4 regions of the Staphylococcus sp. IVB6181 genome follow, and region 1 is predicted to be linked to each of the others. Evidence: riboswitches for the same ligand, from Rfam matches in the RefSeq annotation. Region 1 holds a riboswitch; each other region holds the start of a gene.
What was found. Region 1 has a riboswitch for S-adenosylmethionine ahead of MUA90_RS03425 (Na+/H+ antiporter NhaC family protein). Riboswitches for the same ligand answer to the same signal wherever they lie in the genome.
Positions count from the first base shown of each region.

Region 2: linked by a shared signal. The riboswitch ahead of MUA90_RS11020 (methionine ABC transporter ATP-binding protein) and the one ahead of MUA90_RS03425 (Na+/H+ antiporter NhaC family protein) in region 1 are both predicted to bind S-adenosylmethionine.
Region 3: linked by a shared signal. The riboswitch ahead of MUA90_RS11585 (MetQ/NlpA family ABC transporter substrate-binding protein) and the one ahead of MUA90_RS03425 (Na+/H+ antiporter NhaC family protein) in region 1 are both predicted to bind S-adenosylmethionine.
Region 4: linked by a shared signal. The riboswitch ahead of metK (methionine adenosyltransferase) and the one ahead of MUA90_RS03425 (Na+/H+ antiporter NhaC family protein) in region 1 are both predicted to bind S-adenosylmethionine.

Region 1 is NZ_CP095096.1:780,999-785,185, forward strand. Features, by position in the region: gene MUA90_RS03415 (SDR family oxidoreductase) at 1-866, shown strand, start outside; gene MUA90_RS03420 (flavin reductase family protein) at 1,049-1,660, shown strand; SAM riboswitch class I at 1,750-1,866, shown strand; gene MUA90_RS03425 (Na+/H+ antiporter NhaC family protein) at 1,936-3,246, shown strand; gene MUA90_RS03430 (SRPBCC family protein) at 3,379-3,900, shown strand; gene glpT (glycerol-3-phosphate transporter) at 3,974-4,187, opposite strand, start outside.
Region 2 is NZ_CP095096.1:2,251,279-2,255,465, reverse strand. Features, by position in the region: gene MUA90_RS11050 (nitroreductase family protein) at 1-14, shown strand, start outside; gene MUA90_RS11045 (thioredoxin family protein) at 86-409, opposite strand; gene MUA90_RS11040 (arsenate reductase family protein) at 553-909, shown strand; gene gcvH (glycine cleavage system protein GcvH) at 1,059-1,439, shown strand; gene MUA90_RS11030 (toprim domain-containing protein) at 1,728-2,090, shown strand; gene MUA90_RS11025 (thioredoxin family protein) at 2,087-2,383, shown strand; SAM riboswitch class I at 2,437-2,542, shown strand; gene MUA90_RS11020 (methionine ABC transporter ATP-binding protein) at 2,640-3,665, shown strand; gene MUA90_RS11015 (methionine ABC transporter permease) at 3,658-4,187, shown strand, end outside.
Region 3 is NZ_CP095096.1:2,366,449-2,370,635, reverse strand. Features, by position in the region: gene norA (multidrug efflux MFS transporter NorA) at 246-1,412, shown strand; SAM riboswitch class I at 1,553-1,657, shown strand; gene MUA90_RS11585 (MetQ/NlpA family ABC transporter substrate-binding protein) at 1,755-2,573, shown strand; gene MUA90_RS11580 (lactate/malate family dehydrogenase) at 2,593-3,546, shown strand; gene MUA90_RS11575 (hypothetical protein) at 3,887-4,187, shown strand, end outside.
Region 4 is NZ_CP095096.1:1,245,292-1,249,478, forward strand. Features, by position in the region: gene pckA (phosphoenolpyruvate carboxykinase (ATP)) at 1-1,334, opposite strand, end outside; SAM riboswitch class I at 1,498-1,613, shown strand; gene metK (methionine adenosyltransferase) at 1,721-2,917, shown strand; gene MUA90_RS06125 (NERD domain-containing protein) at 3,015-3,914, shown strand; gene MUA90_RS06130 (aldo/keto reductase) at 4,053-4,187, shown strand, end outside.

The DNA.
Region 1 (4,187 bases):
CGCGCAAGAAATTCTCAGATGAAGATTTTCCAAAGCAAGAACAAGAGTGGCCAGGTCTTCAAGCAGATATGGAACCAAAACCTGATTGCGGCGAAACTTCTTATAAAGGACACGGCCGCTTAGAAGGTATCAAAGCACTTGTGACTGGCGGAGATTCAGCAATCGGCCGTGCTGTCGCAATTGCTTATGCACGTGAAGGTGCGTCAGTGGTGATTAACTATCATCCGAAAGAAGAACAAGACGCACAAGAAGTTAAAAAAGTAATTGAAGATACTGGCGGTACAGTTTATCTGAAACCAGGAGATCTTTCAAACGAGTCTTTCAACTATGAATTAGTCGAATATGCGAATGAACAACTCGGCGGTTTAGATAATGTGACACTTGTAGCTGGACATCAGCAATATCACGAAGGCTTCGAAAACTTCAAAACAGAAGATTTCACACAAACCTTTACAACAAATGTGTACTCATTATTCTGGACAGTACAAAAAGCACTGGATTATTTAAAACCAGGCGCAACTATTACGACAACAACATCTATTCAAGGTTATGATCCAAATCCAGTATTGCATGATTATGCGGCTACAAAAGCAGCCATTATTTCATTGACGAAAAGTCTTGCTAAAGAATTAATTGATAAAGGTATCCGTGTCAATTCAGTAGCACCTGGACCATTCTGGTCACCATTACAAATTTCAGGCGGACAACCGCAAAGCAAAATTCCAGAGTTCGGTCAAAGTTCATTGATGGGACGCTGCGGACAACCAGTTGAACTTGCAAGCACCTATGTCTTGCTTGCATCAGATGAATCTAGTTATACAACAGGCCAAGTCTATGGTGTAACTGGCGGTAAACAAATCAACTGATTCAAACATGCAATTTTGCAAGTAACCAATAAATCTGACCCCTCGCTGAATAAAGTGAGGGGTTTCATCATTTGTGATATAAATTCTGGGTAAATGTGAAATGAAAAACACAATATTCGCATTTTGGTAAGCAGTTGCTTATGATAGAGACACTTCAGATAAAGTATAGAAAGGAGATAACAATGAAACATTTTAATCCGAAAGATTTAACGCAAAGAGAAAATTATAAATTATTAAGCGGCAGTGTTTTGCCGAGACCAATCGCATTTGTGACATCCCAAGATAAAGACGGCAATTTAAATGCGGCACCTTTTAGTTTCTTTAATGTGGTAAGCAGCCAACCGCCGATGATTATGATTTCGACAGGCCGTACTAATGGTGTACGCAAAGATACAGCGCAAAATATCATTGATACCGGAGAATTTGTAGTACATATCTCTGAACTGTCAATGATTGAAGGGATTAACAGTACTGCAGCACCGATTGACCGTACAGAAAACGAATTAGAGCGTACAGACTTTAAAACGATTCCTTCGCAAGTAGTAAATGTACCGAGTATCGAAGGTGCAAGTATTACGTTTGAATGCAAATTAGATCGTGTAATTGAACTAGGCAATGATGAAGTCGGCAACGATTTGATTTTAGGCGAAGTTGTACAATATCATATCGCAGACGAAGTCTATATCGAGCCGCATAAAATTGATGTCAAAGCCTTGCATCCTGTCGGTCGTCTTGCAGGTAATGATTATGTGAGACTTGGCGAAGAATTTGTATTAGAGCGCCCAACAGAATAATTGTAAAATTAAATTTTTTCGTTTTCACGATTGACTAAAGCGGACAATCATGATAGGTTTAAAAAGATTCGGAAAATAAAAATAAATAGTACTTATCAAGAGAGGTGGAGTGAAGGGCACTTTGAAGCCTCGGCAACATGGATCGCAGAATTTCTGCGACGCGTGTGCCAATTCCCGTAGCAAAATTGATTGCTAAGAGATAAGAAACAAGCATTGTATCCTTTTTCTTAGCAGGAAAAAGGATTTTTTTAATATATGAGCGAGGTGTTTGAATCATGTCCGAAGAAAGACAAAAAGGGAATGCTTTGGCACTTATTCCTTTGGTTATATTCGTAGGTTTATTCTTAGGTGTCGGTATTATTACAGGCGACTTTACGAAGATGCCGTTGAATATTGCGATTACGATTGCGGTTGTTATCGCATTAGTTATGAACCGTAAACAAAAGTTTGCGGATAAAGTTGAAGTTTTCACTAAAGGTGCAGGTCATTCGAATATTATTTTAATGGTCTTGATTTTCGTTTTAGCCGGGGCATTTTCTAAAGTAACTGAGGAAATGGGCGGCGTTAAATCAACAGTTAACCTTGGGTTGACGTTAATTCCCAGCAACTTATTAATCGTAGGTTTATTTATTATTTGTATGTTCGTCTCTATTTCAATGGGGACATCAGTCGGAACTGTTGCGGCGATTGCGCCGGTTGGTTTCGGTATCAGTGAAGCCACAGATATTTCAGCAGCAATCGCAATGGCAACAGTGGTCGGCGGGGCAATGTTCGGCGATAACTTATCTATGATTTCTGATACAACTATTTCTGCAGTCCGTACACAAAATACACGGATGAGCGATAAGTTTAAAGTGAACTTCAGAATTGTCTTGCCGGGTGCGATTATCACCATGATTATTTTAGGGTTCTTAACGCACAGTGCAACGGTAAGCAGTACAAAAGATTATAGTTTCGAATTTATCAAAGTCATTCCTTACTTATTAGTATTGATATTAGCCTTAATCGGCATTAATGTCATTATCGTACTGATAGGCGGAACTGTCTTGTCAGGCATTATCGGCTTGATTGATGGTTCGTTTAATTGGATTGGATTCTTAAAAGCAGCATCAGAAGGTATGATCGGTATGGAAGATATCGCAATCATCGCTTTAATGATCGGCGGCTTAATCGGCTTGATTCAACACTATGGCGGTATCACTTGGCTTCTGAATTTTGTCCGCAGCAAAGTGAAATCAAGACGCGGGGCAGAATTCGGTATTGCTGGTTTAGTCAGCGCTGCTGATATTTCAACTGCGAATAATACGATTTCTATCTTAATGGCAGGGCCATTAGCGAAGAACATTGCGGATGAATATGATATTGACCCAAGAAAATCTGCTAGTATCTTAGATATCTTCGGCAGTTGTTTCCAAGGGTTGCTGCCGTATAGCCCGCAAGTGATTGCAGCAGCTGGTGTCGCAGGTATTTCACCGTTTAGGCTGGTTCCTTATTCGATTTATCCGATTGTCTTAGGTATCAGCGGTCTGATTGCGATTGCCTTTAACTTGCCGAGACTTAACAAAAGCAAGCAAAAAGCGAAATAACTTTTACTTTCACGCTTGAAAAATGTTAAAGTAATCTTGTTGTGAATTACTATGTTTGTAAGCGCGATTGCTTTGGCTTATATTCTTAAATGCGTTAAAATAATAGAGAGTGTGAAAGTAGGTGACGACAGAGTGGCAAGATATAACATTGAAAACGACGTAGTAGTCATATCATTGGAACGTTTAATGCGTATTCAACCTGAGTTGATTTATCAAGCTTGGACGGATGCTGATATTATGAAACGCTGGTTTATGACTTCTAACCGTTCAAATCAATCAATTGATTTGATTCCTGAAGAAGGCAGACGTTATGAAATTGTAGATGAACGTAACGGCAAAAAGAACAGAGTGACAGGTGTCTTCCAAGAATTAGAAGCACCAAGCCGTATTGTCATGACAATCGGTATGCCTGAATTGAGCGATAAAGAAGATACGATAGAAGTAGAAATCTTCGAACGCGAACCAGGTTCGGATATGACACAAATGAATTTCCGATATACTGCTGTTGTTCCGAAAGAAAGAAGATGGACAACTTTGGAATATAAACAGCAAAAGAAAGAATATCATGATGCGACTGCACATGGTTTTGAAAACATGTTCATTAAACTACAAGAAATTTTAAAAGAGATACAAGAAAACCAAGAAGAATTCTAAAAGAAAAGCAGCGGCACTGAAATATAATTTTCAGTACCGCTGCTTTTATACATATATGAAAATGTTTGAGGAATTATACTGTTTCTTGCCCCCGTTTATTCCAAGTTAAGATGAAGCTGAGCATTGCCAGCAAACTAATACCAGTCAATAAAATGAAGCCGACATCCCATCCGAAGTGATCTACTACAAAGCCGAGTACAATGTTGGCCATCACCGCTCCGAATAAATAACCGAATAAACCAGTTAAACCTGCTGCAGTGCCGGCTGCTTTTTTCGGAACATAGTCT
Region 2 (4,187 bases), 1.3 Mb from region 1:
TTTCAGAATATTAATGTATAGAAAAAGCCGGGCTGCAAATCAATGCAACCCGGCTTTATTTATACGTTAGACGTAAAATTATTAATTATTTATTGAAAGTTTGGCTTAAGAAATCTTCAACTTGTTCTGGAGATTTAGCATTTGCTGAATGCAAGTGTGCAGTTTTTTTTCCATCTTTGAATACAAGCAAGCTAGGAATACCCATGACTTCGTAATCTTGTGCAACATCTTCTAATTCGTCGCGGTTTACTGTATACCATTTATAGTCGTTGTATTTTTCAACAATCGGGTCAATCCACATATCCATAGCACGGCAATCAGGGCACCAGCCAGCTTCGAATTTAATGATAACTGGTTCATTGCTTTGAATGATATTATCGAAATCTTGACGTGTTTTAATCGATTCCATTTAAATTTCTCTCCTTTTTTCTGATACTACTAACATTATTATAACCAATTTGTGCGTAAGATTAAAAAAATATACCTATAATTTAAAGCGTTCTTTATGAAAATTTGCTATATTAGAAATAATTAGTTAAAGGAGGTCAAAAGATGATTAGATTCTATCAGTACCACAACTGTACGACTTGTAAAAAAGCTGCAAAATTTTTAGATGAATATGGTGTAAGTTATGAACCGATTGATATTGTAGAACTAAACCCGAATAAAAGAGAGCTGCAAGACATTATTGATAAAACGGGTGTTGAGCTTGATAAGTTATTTAACAAACGCGGAGGAAAATACCGCGAACTTGGTCTGAAAGATAGATTAGACAGTTTGTCTGATGATGAAAAACTAGATTTATTGGCTTCTGACGGTATGTTAGTCAAACGTCCGCTTGCTGTGTCTGGCAATAAAATTACATTAGGTTTTAAAGAGCAAGAATACAAAGATACTTGGGTAAATTAAGTTAAAAGCCCAACAGCAACAACAGATTGCTAATTATTAAATTAACTCTAAAGATTAAAAAACTACAAGATGTCTATAAATAGTTGAATGAAAAGGTTTCATATGGCATCATTAAAGAGTATTCATTTATAAAATAGGAGGGGATTCGTGTGGCAGTGCCAGAGGAATTAAAATATTCAAAAGAACATGAATGGGTAAAAGTTGAGGACGATACAGTAACAATCGGTATTACTGAATACGCTCAAGGAGAACTTGGTGATATCGTATTCGTTGAATTACCAGAAGCTGACGATGATATCGAAGAGGGCGAATCTTTCGGAAGCGTTGAATCAGTTAAAACTGTTTCTGAATTATACGCTCCAGTTTCAGGAACTGTAGTCGAAGTTAACGAAGAATTAGAAGACAGCCCAGAATTTGTTAATGAATCACCATACGAAAAAGCATGGATGGTTAAAGTTAAATTAAATGACGAAAGCCAATTAGATGAATTATTATCAGCAGATCAATATAAAGAAATGATCGGTGAATAATTGACGATTCGTCGTAACTCCAAGATACTTTGTATTTTGGAGTTATTTTTTTATTTAACGGGCTATAAGTAACTATGAAGGTAAAGTGCAAGTGCTTAACAGCAGAATTATTACATAAATTAAAAGGGCTTGTTTGTACATAAAACAAGTTGCGTGTAATTTAAAAGGCGCTTGCGTTACAATTGAGTTAGCAGCTCACAAAACAATATAATATTGGTAAGAACCTAAGCACTTACGTTTGCAAGTTATTATGCAATGATATCACGAGAGTATTGGAGTGTAGTGAATATGGCATTGTTAGATAAAGTAATCGTTGTTGAAGGTAAGACAGATAAGAAGCGTGTTCAAGAGGTCATTGATGAACCAGTACAGATTATTTGTACACATGGTACGATGGGAATCGATAAATTAGATGATATGATCGAAACATTATATGAGCGTCCGGTTTATATTCTTGTTGATGCGGATAAGGAAGGCAGACGGATTCGTCAATGGTTTAAACATTATCTTTCTGAGAGCGAGCATATTTTTGTAGATAAAACATATTGCGAGGTGGCTCGCTGTCCACGCCCATATCTTGCCAGAGTGCTTAGAAATTATGGATTTATGGTAAAAGGTGAAGCACCTGTGAAAGGATTAGTATATAGATGAGTTCTAAGCAGCATATTGCAGATATCACACAAAACTTTGATCAAGATAAACATTTGATATTCGGCTACACACCGATGTGCGGAACATGCAAAGTGTCTGAACGCATGCTGGATATTGCAAATGAGATTTTAGACTTGCCGATTGTTAAGGCAGATTTAAACTTCCATGCAGATTTCAGCGAACAATATCAAATTCAATCTGTTCCTGTTTTGATGGTGATGTCTAAAGATGAGGAACTAAAACGCATTTATGCATTTCAATCTGTTCCTTATTTATTAGAAAATTTAAAATAGTTATTGACGCCTACCGAGTGAAGTGGTAGGATTAATATCAATTAAATAGTTATCTCTTATCAAGAGAGGTGGAGGGATGTGCCCGTTGAAACCCGGCAACCGTCTTTTAAAGAAATGGTGCCAATTCACAAAAAGTTGAACTGCTTTTGAAGATGAGAGAAAGAAATTTTAAATTGCTTTCTCTTTTTTGCTTACAGCAGCGATAAGAGAAAGCATTTTTAATTTTGCAGGTAAAGTAAGGAAAGGGGAGAAACAAGTGATTCAACTGAAACAAATCGTCAAAAGGTATAAGACGAAACACCAAGATGTGCTGGCAGTTGATCATGTCGATTTAGATGTGGCAGAAGGTGTCATATACGGTGTCATCGGGTTTTCAGGTGCCGGTAAAAGTACACTTGTCAGAATTTTAAATTATTTAGAGGAACCTACATCAGGAGAAGTCATCATAGATGGAGATGAATTAGGACAACTCAGCAAGGCGCAGCTTAGACAGAAACGACAAAAGGTAAGTATGATATTCCAACATTTCAACTTGCTTTGGTCGCGAACTGTTGTAGATAACATTAAGTTTCCGTTGGAAATAGCCGGAGTAGATAAGAAGAAAGCTGAAAGCAGAGCACAAGAGCTTGTAGAACTTGTAGGACTTAAAGGGCGAGAAAATTCTTATCCTTCTGAACTATCTGGCGGTCAAAAACAAAGAGTGGGTATTGCACGTGCTTTAGCGAACGAACCGAAAGTATTGCTTTGCGATGAGGCAACAAGTGCACTCGACCCGCAAACAACTGATGAAATTTTAGAGTTATTACTGAAAATCAGAAAAGAAGAAGATTTAACAATTGTTATCATTACGCATGAAATGAATGTCATTCGTCAAATCTGCGATGAAGTTGCAGTAATGGAAAATGGTAAAGTGATTGAACGCGGCGATGTAAAAGAGGTCTTTGAAAATCCTCAGCATCCGGTAACTAAACGCTTCGTTAAAGAGGGCTTGAATGATGAATTCGATGAATCGATTCAAGAACTTATTCCAGAAGCAACAAATGGTTACATTGTCCGTTTGAACTTCTCAGGAGAAGAAACAACTGAACCGGTTGTATCATATATCACTCAAAAATATAATCTCGATGTGAACATCTTAGAAGCGAATATCCGTCATTCGAAAAGCGGACCGATCGGTTTCTTGATTGTACATATTGCAGACTTGAAAACTGAATTTTTTGATGATTTTAAAAACGAGCTTGAAAACCGCAATGTACATGTGGAGGTGATTCGAAATGGATAAGTCATTCAGCGATATTCTGCGCGAAATGGTAACCATGCCGAACGTCCAAGGGGATCAAGTTTGGGTGGCTTCATACGAAACACTTTATATGACTGCTATTTCAACTGTTTTTGCATTCTTTATCGGCATTATTTTAGGTGTGCTGCTTTTCTTAACAGCTAAAAGCAAATCACCGGCAGCCAAAGTGTTTTATCAAATCGTATCATTCATTGTCAACTTGTTCCGTGCAATTCCGTTCATCATTTTAATCTTGTTATTGATTCCATTTACAAGTTTGATTTTAGGAACAATCAGCGGACCGACAGGGGCATTGCCGGCATTAGTCATTGGCGCGGCACCATTCTATGCACGTTTAGTTGAAATTGCGTTTAAAGAAATAGATAAAGGCGTTATTGAAGCTGCACGTTCAATGGGTGCAAATACTTGGACAATTATTCGAAAAGTATTAATTCCTGAATCACGTCCAGCACTTATCTCAGGTATTACAGTTACAGCTATCGCATTAGTAGGTTCAACTGCAGT
Region 3 (4,187 bases), 1.2 Mb from region 1:
CTAAAACAGACAGCAAACGTGCTTTTCTGTCAGACTTAAGTGAATATAATACATCTTTTTAACGGAGATATCAATTAAAAGCGCAGGTTAGGCATACCTTGAAATGAAGCATAAATTTTAAATAATCAGGGAATAATGCTACTAACTTAAGATAAAATTATTTGATTGAGCTATAGAATAACTTTGGTGTATAATAGGTAGTCATTACAAAAATCGACGTAAAATACGCAATAAAGGAGGCTATCATGAGTAAGCAATTAATCACACTTTACTTTAATATATTTCTCGTTTTCTTAGGGATTGGATTAGTTGTACCTGTATTACCTGTCTATTTAAAGGATTTAGGTTTAAATGGAAGTGATTTAGGTATTCTTGTTGCGGCCTTTGCATTAGCGCAAATGGTAATTTCTCCATTCGGAGGCAACCTTGCTGATAAATTAGGCAAAAAACTCATTATCTGTATCGGATTGATATTATTCTCTGTTTCTGAATTTATCTTTGCGATGAGCAGTAATTATACATTGTTAATTATTTCAAGAATTATCGGGGGCTTTAGTGCTGGTATGGTCATGCCGGGTGTAACAGGCATGATTGCGGATATTTCGCCGCCGCAAGATAAAGCTAAGAACTTCGGCTATATGTCTGCCATTATCAACTCAGGGTTTATTTTAGGACCAGGGTTCGGCGGTTTTATGGCTGAATTCTCCCATCGTCTGCCGTTCTATTTTGCAGGAAGTTTAGGTATTATAGCTTTTGTTTGTTCGGTATTCTTTATTCATGGCGCAAAACGCGAAACAACAGATGGTTTCCACCAATTTGTAGAGCCGCAAGAATTAGCTAAAGTTAATATCAAAGCTTTTATTACACCGATCATTATTACATTCGTACTCGCATTCGGTTTAGCAGCTTTTGAAACACTGTATCCTTTATATACTGCAGATAAAGCACACTATGCTCCAAAAGATATTTCTATCGCTATAATGGGCGGCGGTTTAGCAGGTGCTATCTTCCAAATTTTCTTATTTGATAAGTTTATGAAGTATTTCAAAGAATTGACCTTTATTCAAATTTCGCTCTTTTATTCAGCAGTAGTCTTATTCTTATTAGTAGTTGCACACCACTATTGGTCAATCATGATCATCAGCTTTATTGTATTTATCGGTTTCGACATGATCCGACCTGCGATTACCAACTACTTTTCAAATATTGCAGGCAACCGCCAAGGACTTGCCGGTGGATTAAACTCGACATTTACTAGTATGGGCAACTTTGCAGGACCACTTGTCGCGGGTTCATTATATGACGTGAACTTTGAATTTCCGTTGTACATGTCTATTACTGTTATGCTGCTTGGAATTGTAATTATTATGATAGAGAAGACGATTAGAAAGAATAAAGGAATGAAAGTGTAATTTTAAAAGAAAAGATACATGTGCCAGCAGTTTATTGTTGGCACTTTAATTATTACAGTATTTTTTTCAGAAAAATATGAAAATAAGATTGACGAATTATATAACTGGTGGTAACCTTAATACAATTCAATTTAATAAGACTCTTATCAAGAGCGGCGGAGGGATGTGCCCTATGAAGCCCAGCAACCATCGTATATACGAAGTGGTGCTAATTCACAAAAAGCAATTGCTTATGAAGATGAGAGAAAGAACGAAAAGCTTTCTCTTAATTTAAGGGGGAGCTTTTTCTATTGAAAGGAGTCTTGTTATTTGTAAATTACATAGGGATGGTGTCATAGTAAGATGAAAAAATTAATCAGTTTTATCGGGTTATGTATTTTGTTAGTCGTATTAGCAGCCTGCGGTCAAGGTAAAGGCGGAGAAAACAAAAAAATTACAGTTGCGGCCTCTCCTGCGCCTCATGGTGAAGTGTTAGAACATGCTAAGAAAGAAATGAAGAAAAAAGGTTATGACTTAGAAGTAAAAGTCGTTAACGATTATAAAGTGCCGAATAAATTATTAGACAAAGGCGATGTGGATGCGAACTTATTCCAACACGTTCCTTATTTAAAAGCCGAAAAGAAATCACATGGTTATAAAATAGAAGAAGTCGGCAAAGTCTTCACAACACCAATGGGTGTATATAGTAAAAAATACAAAAACATTAAAGATATTCCGAAAGGATCAACAATCTATGTTTCAAATAACCCAGCAGAAGAAGGACGTTTCCTATCATTCTTTGTAAATGAAGGTTTGGTTAAAATCAAAGATGGTGTCAAAATCGAAGATGCAAAATTCGAAGACATTGTGGAAAACAAGAAAGATTTGAAATTCAATAATCAGCAAGGCGCAGAATTCTTGCCGAAAACGTATAAAAGCGGTGAAGGTGCAGCTGTTATCATGAACTCTAACTATGCAATTGATAATGGTTTAACACCTTCTAAAGATGCCATTGTTATGGAAAACGAATCTTCACCATTTGCGAATATCCTTGCGGTAAAAGAAGGACATAAAAATGATGAAAAATTCCAAACTTTGATTAAAGTATTGCAATCAAAAGATATGAAAGCATTCATTAAAAAAGAATACGGTAAAGACGTAATACCGTATGAAGCTAAGTAAGACAAGGGAGAGAATTATAATGACAAAATTAGGGATTATCGGTGTAGGCAGAGTAGGCAGCCAAGTATTGACTGATGCACAATATTTAGGATGCTTTTCACAAATCGTTGTAGTGGATACAGATACTTCGCAAGCTGAAGGAGAAGTCTTAGACCACTTGCATATCCAAGGTTTGAAACGTTCGCATCATGTGGATATCCAAACCGGAGGGTACGAGGATTTAAAAGATGCGGATATCGTAATTATTTCAGCCAGCGCACCTTCTACACCAGATATGAAGGATCGTACCTTATTGACGAAAGCGAACAGTACCATCGTTCATGAAGTCTTCAGCAAGCTTTCTGCTGTAACGACAGAGCCTATTGTTATCTTAATTTCTAATCCTGTGGATGCAATGACTTATTTGGGTCATCAGGCAGGTTATCCAGCTGATAAAGTCATTGGAACAGGAACAATTTTAGAGTCTTCTCGTTTTCGTACTTTAATTGCAGCTTACTACGATGTCGATCCTAAAGACGTAGAGGCTTTTGTTTTAGGCGAGCATGGCTCTCACTGTGTACCTGTTTGGAGCCGTGTACGCATTCATGGTATTGAATTGCCTGAGTTTGAACAGTTAACAGGCGCAGAACCAATCAACCAAGCAGCTGTGTCGCATAGTATTGATGAAGTAGCATTTGATGTCTTTATCAAGAAAGGCTGGACGAATGCGGCCATTTCAAGAGCAGCTGTACAATTAGCACACGCTGTTGTATTGAATGAACATACGATTGAACCGGTGAGCGGTCTAGTCAATCATGAGTATGGCTTATCTGATGGCGCATTAAGTCTGTTAACATTGATTGATCGACAAGGTATAAAACAACGTTTGCCGATAGCACTTTCTGATACAGAGGTACAGCAATTAGAAGCCGCACATCAATTTATTCAACAAGCCATTGAACAAGGCGAACAAGCTATTAAAGAAAATCAATAATATATCAGCAGGTCAGTTGCGAGGTGTTTAACCCCAGCAGTTGACCTGCTTTTTCTGTGAATAGTCTTATTTGTAGTGTGTTTGTAACATGATTTCAATTTTATGGACAAAATTTGAAGGGATAGATGAGAAGGAAAGCAATCAGATAGACGTTAAACCTTGTTAAATAGGATGTTCGCAACCAAAAAGAGGTTTGTGTCACTTTGTGATGTCACCGTTATTTTCGTGTCGGTTCTGTTACATATATTACATTTGGTTTAAATAGCTTACTACTTACCGTTTATGTAAAGTTTTTGTGTTAATATTGTAATCACGAATCAAGGGTGAAGAGGTTATAAGAATGAGAGCGTTAATTTTATGGGTATATGCTGGCATTCTGGCTTGTTGCTTGATTTTTCTGTTAGTATTAGTGACGAATGAAAGCGAACTTGCTAAGTTCCAAAACGGTGTCTCTGCTTTCATGCAAAGCGAGCATGTTTCGTCAAACAACAATGCATCAGAAACTCCTCCACCTACATACAGTGCAGTGGCTGGGGGGGCATCAACACAACATACAGAAGCAGCACATAGTACAAAAGCAGAATCCAATTCAGTATTTGTGATTTCACTCACATTTATCGCAAATGATGTGAGTCAGCAAT
Region 4 (4,187 bases), 460 kb from region 1:
TATTTAAGGCTGATACGACGACCTACGCCGTATTTACCGCCTGTCCAACCTGTGTTTACTAAGTAAACATCTACGTCGTGTTTATCGATTAAATCACCTAAAAGCTCAGCATAAACTTTTGCATGCAATGGTAAGAATGGTGCACCAAAGCAAGTTGAGAATGATGGTACAGGTTCTGTAATACCGCGTTCTGTACCTGCAAGTTTAGAAGTGAAACCACTTAAGAAGTGATAAAGTGCTTGCGCTTTATTTAATTTAGAGATTGGCGGCAACACGCCGAATGCATCTGCAGTAAGGAACACAATTGTATTTGGATGTGCACCTTTTGAAGGTTTTGCGATATTTTCAATATAATCGATCGGATAAGCAGCACGTGTGTTTTCAGTGTGCTCATTGTCATCGAAGTCAACAGAACCATTATCTTCAACAACTACGTTTTCTAAAATTGTACCGTAACGGATTGCATTATAGATTTGAGGTTCTTTTGATTTTGATAAGTTGATAGCTTTTGCATAGCAGCCGCCCTCGATGTTGAAGATACCGTTTTTGTTCCAACCATGTTCATCATCACCGATTAATTTACGATCAGGTGCTGCAGATAAAGTAGTTTTACCTGTACCTGATAAACCGAAGAATAATGCGACATCGCCTTTTTCTCCAACGTTTGCTGAGCAGTGCATACTCATGATATCTTGCTGCGGCAATAAGTAGTTCATTACTGAGAAGATACCTTTTTTCATTTCACCAGCATATTCTGTTCCCCCGATTAGAATTATACGGTGTTTGAATGAAATGATAACGAATGTTTCTGATTTTGTGCCGTCAACTTCAGGATTAGCTTTGAAATAAGGTGCTGAAACGATTGTGAAGTTAGCTTTGATTTTTTCAGCTTCATCTTTTGAAGTAGGGCGGATGAACATATTGTGCGCAAATAAGTTATGCCAAGCCATTTCATTAATTACAGTTAAACGTAACTGAGTATCTTGGTCACTGCCTGCATAACCATTGAAGACATAGAGTTCATCTTTTTGATCTAAGTAATCTAATACTTTGTCATACAGTCTTAAGAAAGTTTCTTCTTCGATAGGTTGGTTAATTGATCCCCAGTCAATTGCATCTCTATAGGAAGGTTCGTTTACAATAAATTTATCCTTAGGAGAACGACCTGTGTATTGTCCAGTAAGTGCGTTGATTGCACCTAGTTCTGTCAATTCGCCTTCGTTATTGTCTAAAATCTTGTTGTAAAGCTGTGTTTTAGTCAGTTGGAAAAGTGATGATGATTTTCCAATTAAATGTTCCAATTTTTTTCGGTTAGTTTGTGCATCTACTGCCATTTTAAATAACCCCTCCAGAGCATTAAGTATTAATTGTAATTGTAAGCCTTTACATTTTCATAGTATAACATATTACCATGATTATTCCACAACAGATTAAAGATTTTGTAAACATAGAATTGACAAGTGTAAATTGTTTGGGTAGTATTGTGTGTAACGGATTCTCTTATCCTGAGTGGCGGAGGGACATGGACCCAAAGAAGCCCAGCAACCTCTCCTTATTGGAGAAAGGTGCCAAACCGTTTGCAAATGTCATAGAAGACGTTTGAACGATAAGAGCGAAAGGACGTTTAAGGGCTTTCTCTCTATGTATATAGTTAGAAAGTCCTTTTTTATTTGAGCTCGTAGATAGAGAATTTTCGTAAAAAAATCAAAAGGAGTCAGTTATGTCGAATAATAGAAGATTATTTACGTCAGAATCTGTTACAGAAGGGCATCCTGATAAAATAGCGGACCAAATTTCAGACGCTATTTTGGATGAATTATTAAAGAAAGATCCGGATGCAAGAGTAGCTTGCGAAACAGTAGTCACTACAGGAATGGCTATGATTGTCGGAGAAATTTCTACAGCAACTTATGTTGATTTTCCTAAAGTTGTCAGAGATACAGTAGAAGAAATCGGTTATACACGAGCAAAATATGGTTATGACAGCCAAACAATGGCGGTTATGTCAGCAATTGATGAACAATCACCTGATATTGCTCAAGCAGTTGACCGTGCGCTGGAATACAGAAATGAAATTACGGAAGAAGAAATCGAAAGTACAGGAGCAGGGGACCAAGGTTTAATGTTTGGTTATGCGACTAATGAAACAGAAACTTATATGCCTTCACCTATCTACTTCTCTCATCAATTAGCAAAACGCTTATCAGATGTTAGAAAAGACGGTACTTTAACATACTTAAGACCGGACGGCAAAGTTCAAGTGACTGTTGAATACGATGAAAACGATCAGCCTGTTCGTATTGATACTATTGTATTATCTACACAGCATGCAGAAGATGTAAGTTTAGATCAAATTCAAAAAGACATCAAAGCGCATGTTATCGATCCAATCGTACCGAAAGCATTATTAGATGAAGAAACAAAATTCTTCATCAATCCTACAGGACGTTTTGTAATCGGCGGACCGCAAGGTGATGCTGGTTTAACAGGCCGTAAGATTATTGTAGATACTTATGGCGGATTTGCACGTCACGGCGGCGGATGCTTCAGCGGTAAGGATCCTACAAAAGTGGACCGTTCAGCAGCTTATGCGGCACGTTATGTGGCTAAGAATATTGTTGCTGCGGGCTTAGCAGATAAATGCGAAGTACAGCTTGCTTATGCAATCGGTGTTGCTGAACCAGTATCGATTTCAATTGATACATTTGGTACAGGCAAAGTGTCTGAAGGTGTGTTAGTTCAAGCAGTCAGAGATAACTTTGATTTGCGCCCAGCAGGCATCATTAAGATGTTAGACTTGAAGCGCCCGATTTATAAACAAACAGCAGCATATGGTCACTTCGGCCGTACAGATGTTGCATTACCTTGGGAACGTGTTGATAAAGTGGATGTATTGAAAGCAGCAGTCCAAGCATAATTTCGTACTTTTTGAATAAAATACGCTTTATTATCGATACATTTGAAAATTTCCTTTATAATTGGTAGTAAGATAAGTAAAGGAGCGGAAATATGTTATGGGACCATTGGAAATTGGTTTAATTGCAGCAATTGTTGTAGCTGTTATCTGTTTTGTACTCTTCTTAATTGCGTTAAACAGTAAGAAGAAAGCAAAATTGCAAGCAGAAGAACAATATGAGGCAAAAGAAAGAAGTTTAAAAGAAAATTATGAAGACGAGTTGGAAAAAGAACGCGTCGAACATAAAAAAGCGGTCACTAAACAACGCGCTGATTTTGATGAAACAGTAACTTCGAAAGACCGTGAAATTGATGCGCTGAAGCTCTTCTCTAAAAATCATAGTGAATATGTGACAGATATGCGTTTAATCGGTATCAGAGATCGCTTGGTCAAAGAAAAACGTATCCGTCCTGAAGATATGCACATCATGGCGAATATTTTCTTGCCGAAGAACGATTTCAATGATATTGATCGCATCAGTCATTTAGTGTTAACGCGTACAGGGTTATACATTATTGATTCACAGTTATTGAAAGGGCATGTTTATAACGGTATCAGTAAAGAACAATTCAGTACTTTACCGACAATTGAACAAGTCTTTGATGTACTTGATTTAGATAAACGTCATCCTCAAACACTAGTGTTAGATGAGAATGATGATAAGCAATCAGCTTCATTTGTGAATTATTCAAATCAATTAAAACGTGTAGAACAGCTTGCTGAAACGTTGAAACGCGAATTAGATTTGAAATATACACCAATGGCATTGCTTTACTTCAACCCTAAAAATGAGGGTGCTGTAACGATTTCTAACTATTCTCAAACAACGAATACAAAAGTATTGGTTGGACCTGAACAGTTAGATGAATACTTTAATAAATTCGTATTCCATGGACGTATTCAATATAATGTTGAAGATTTGCAACGTGTCATGGAAGAAATCGAATCATTCAACTAAACGACAAAGTACCATTGACTGCAAGTATTGCAGTGGATGGTACTTTTTCATTTTAACCAGGACTTTCACTCATGCACTGTTTAACAATTAAGCGTATAGTAAAGGTTGAGAAAAGCGAAGGCTAAAGGAGAGATAGAGATGGAGTATATTACATTTTATAATGGTAATACAATGCCGAAAGTCGGATTAGGCACTTTCAGAGTAGAAAATAATGATCAATTAAAAGCATCTGTTCAATATGCTATTGAACAAGGTTATAGAAGTATTGATACT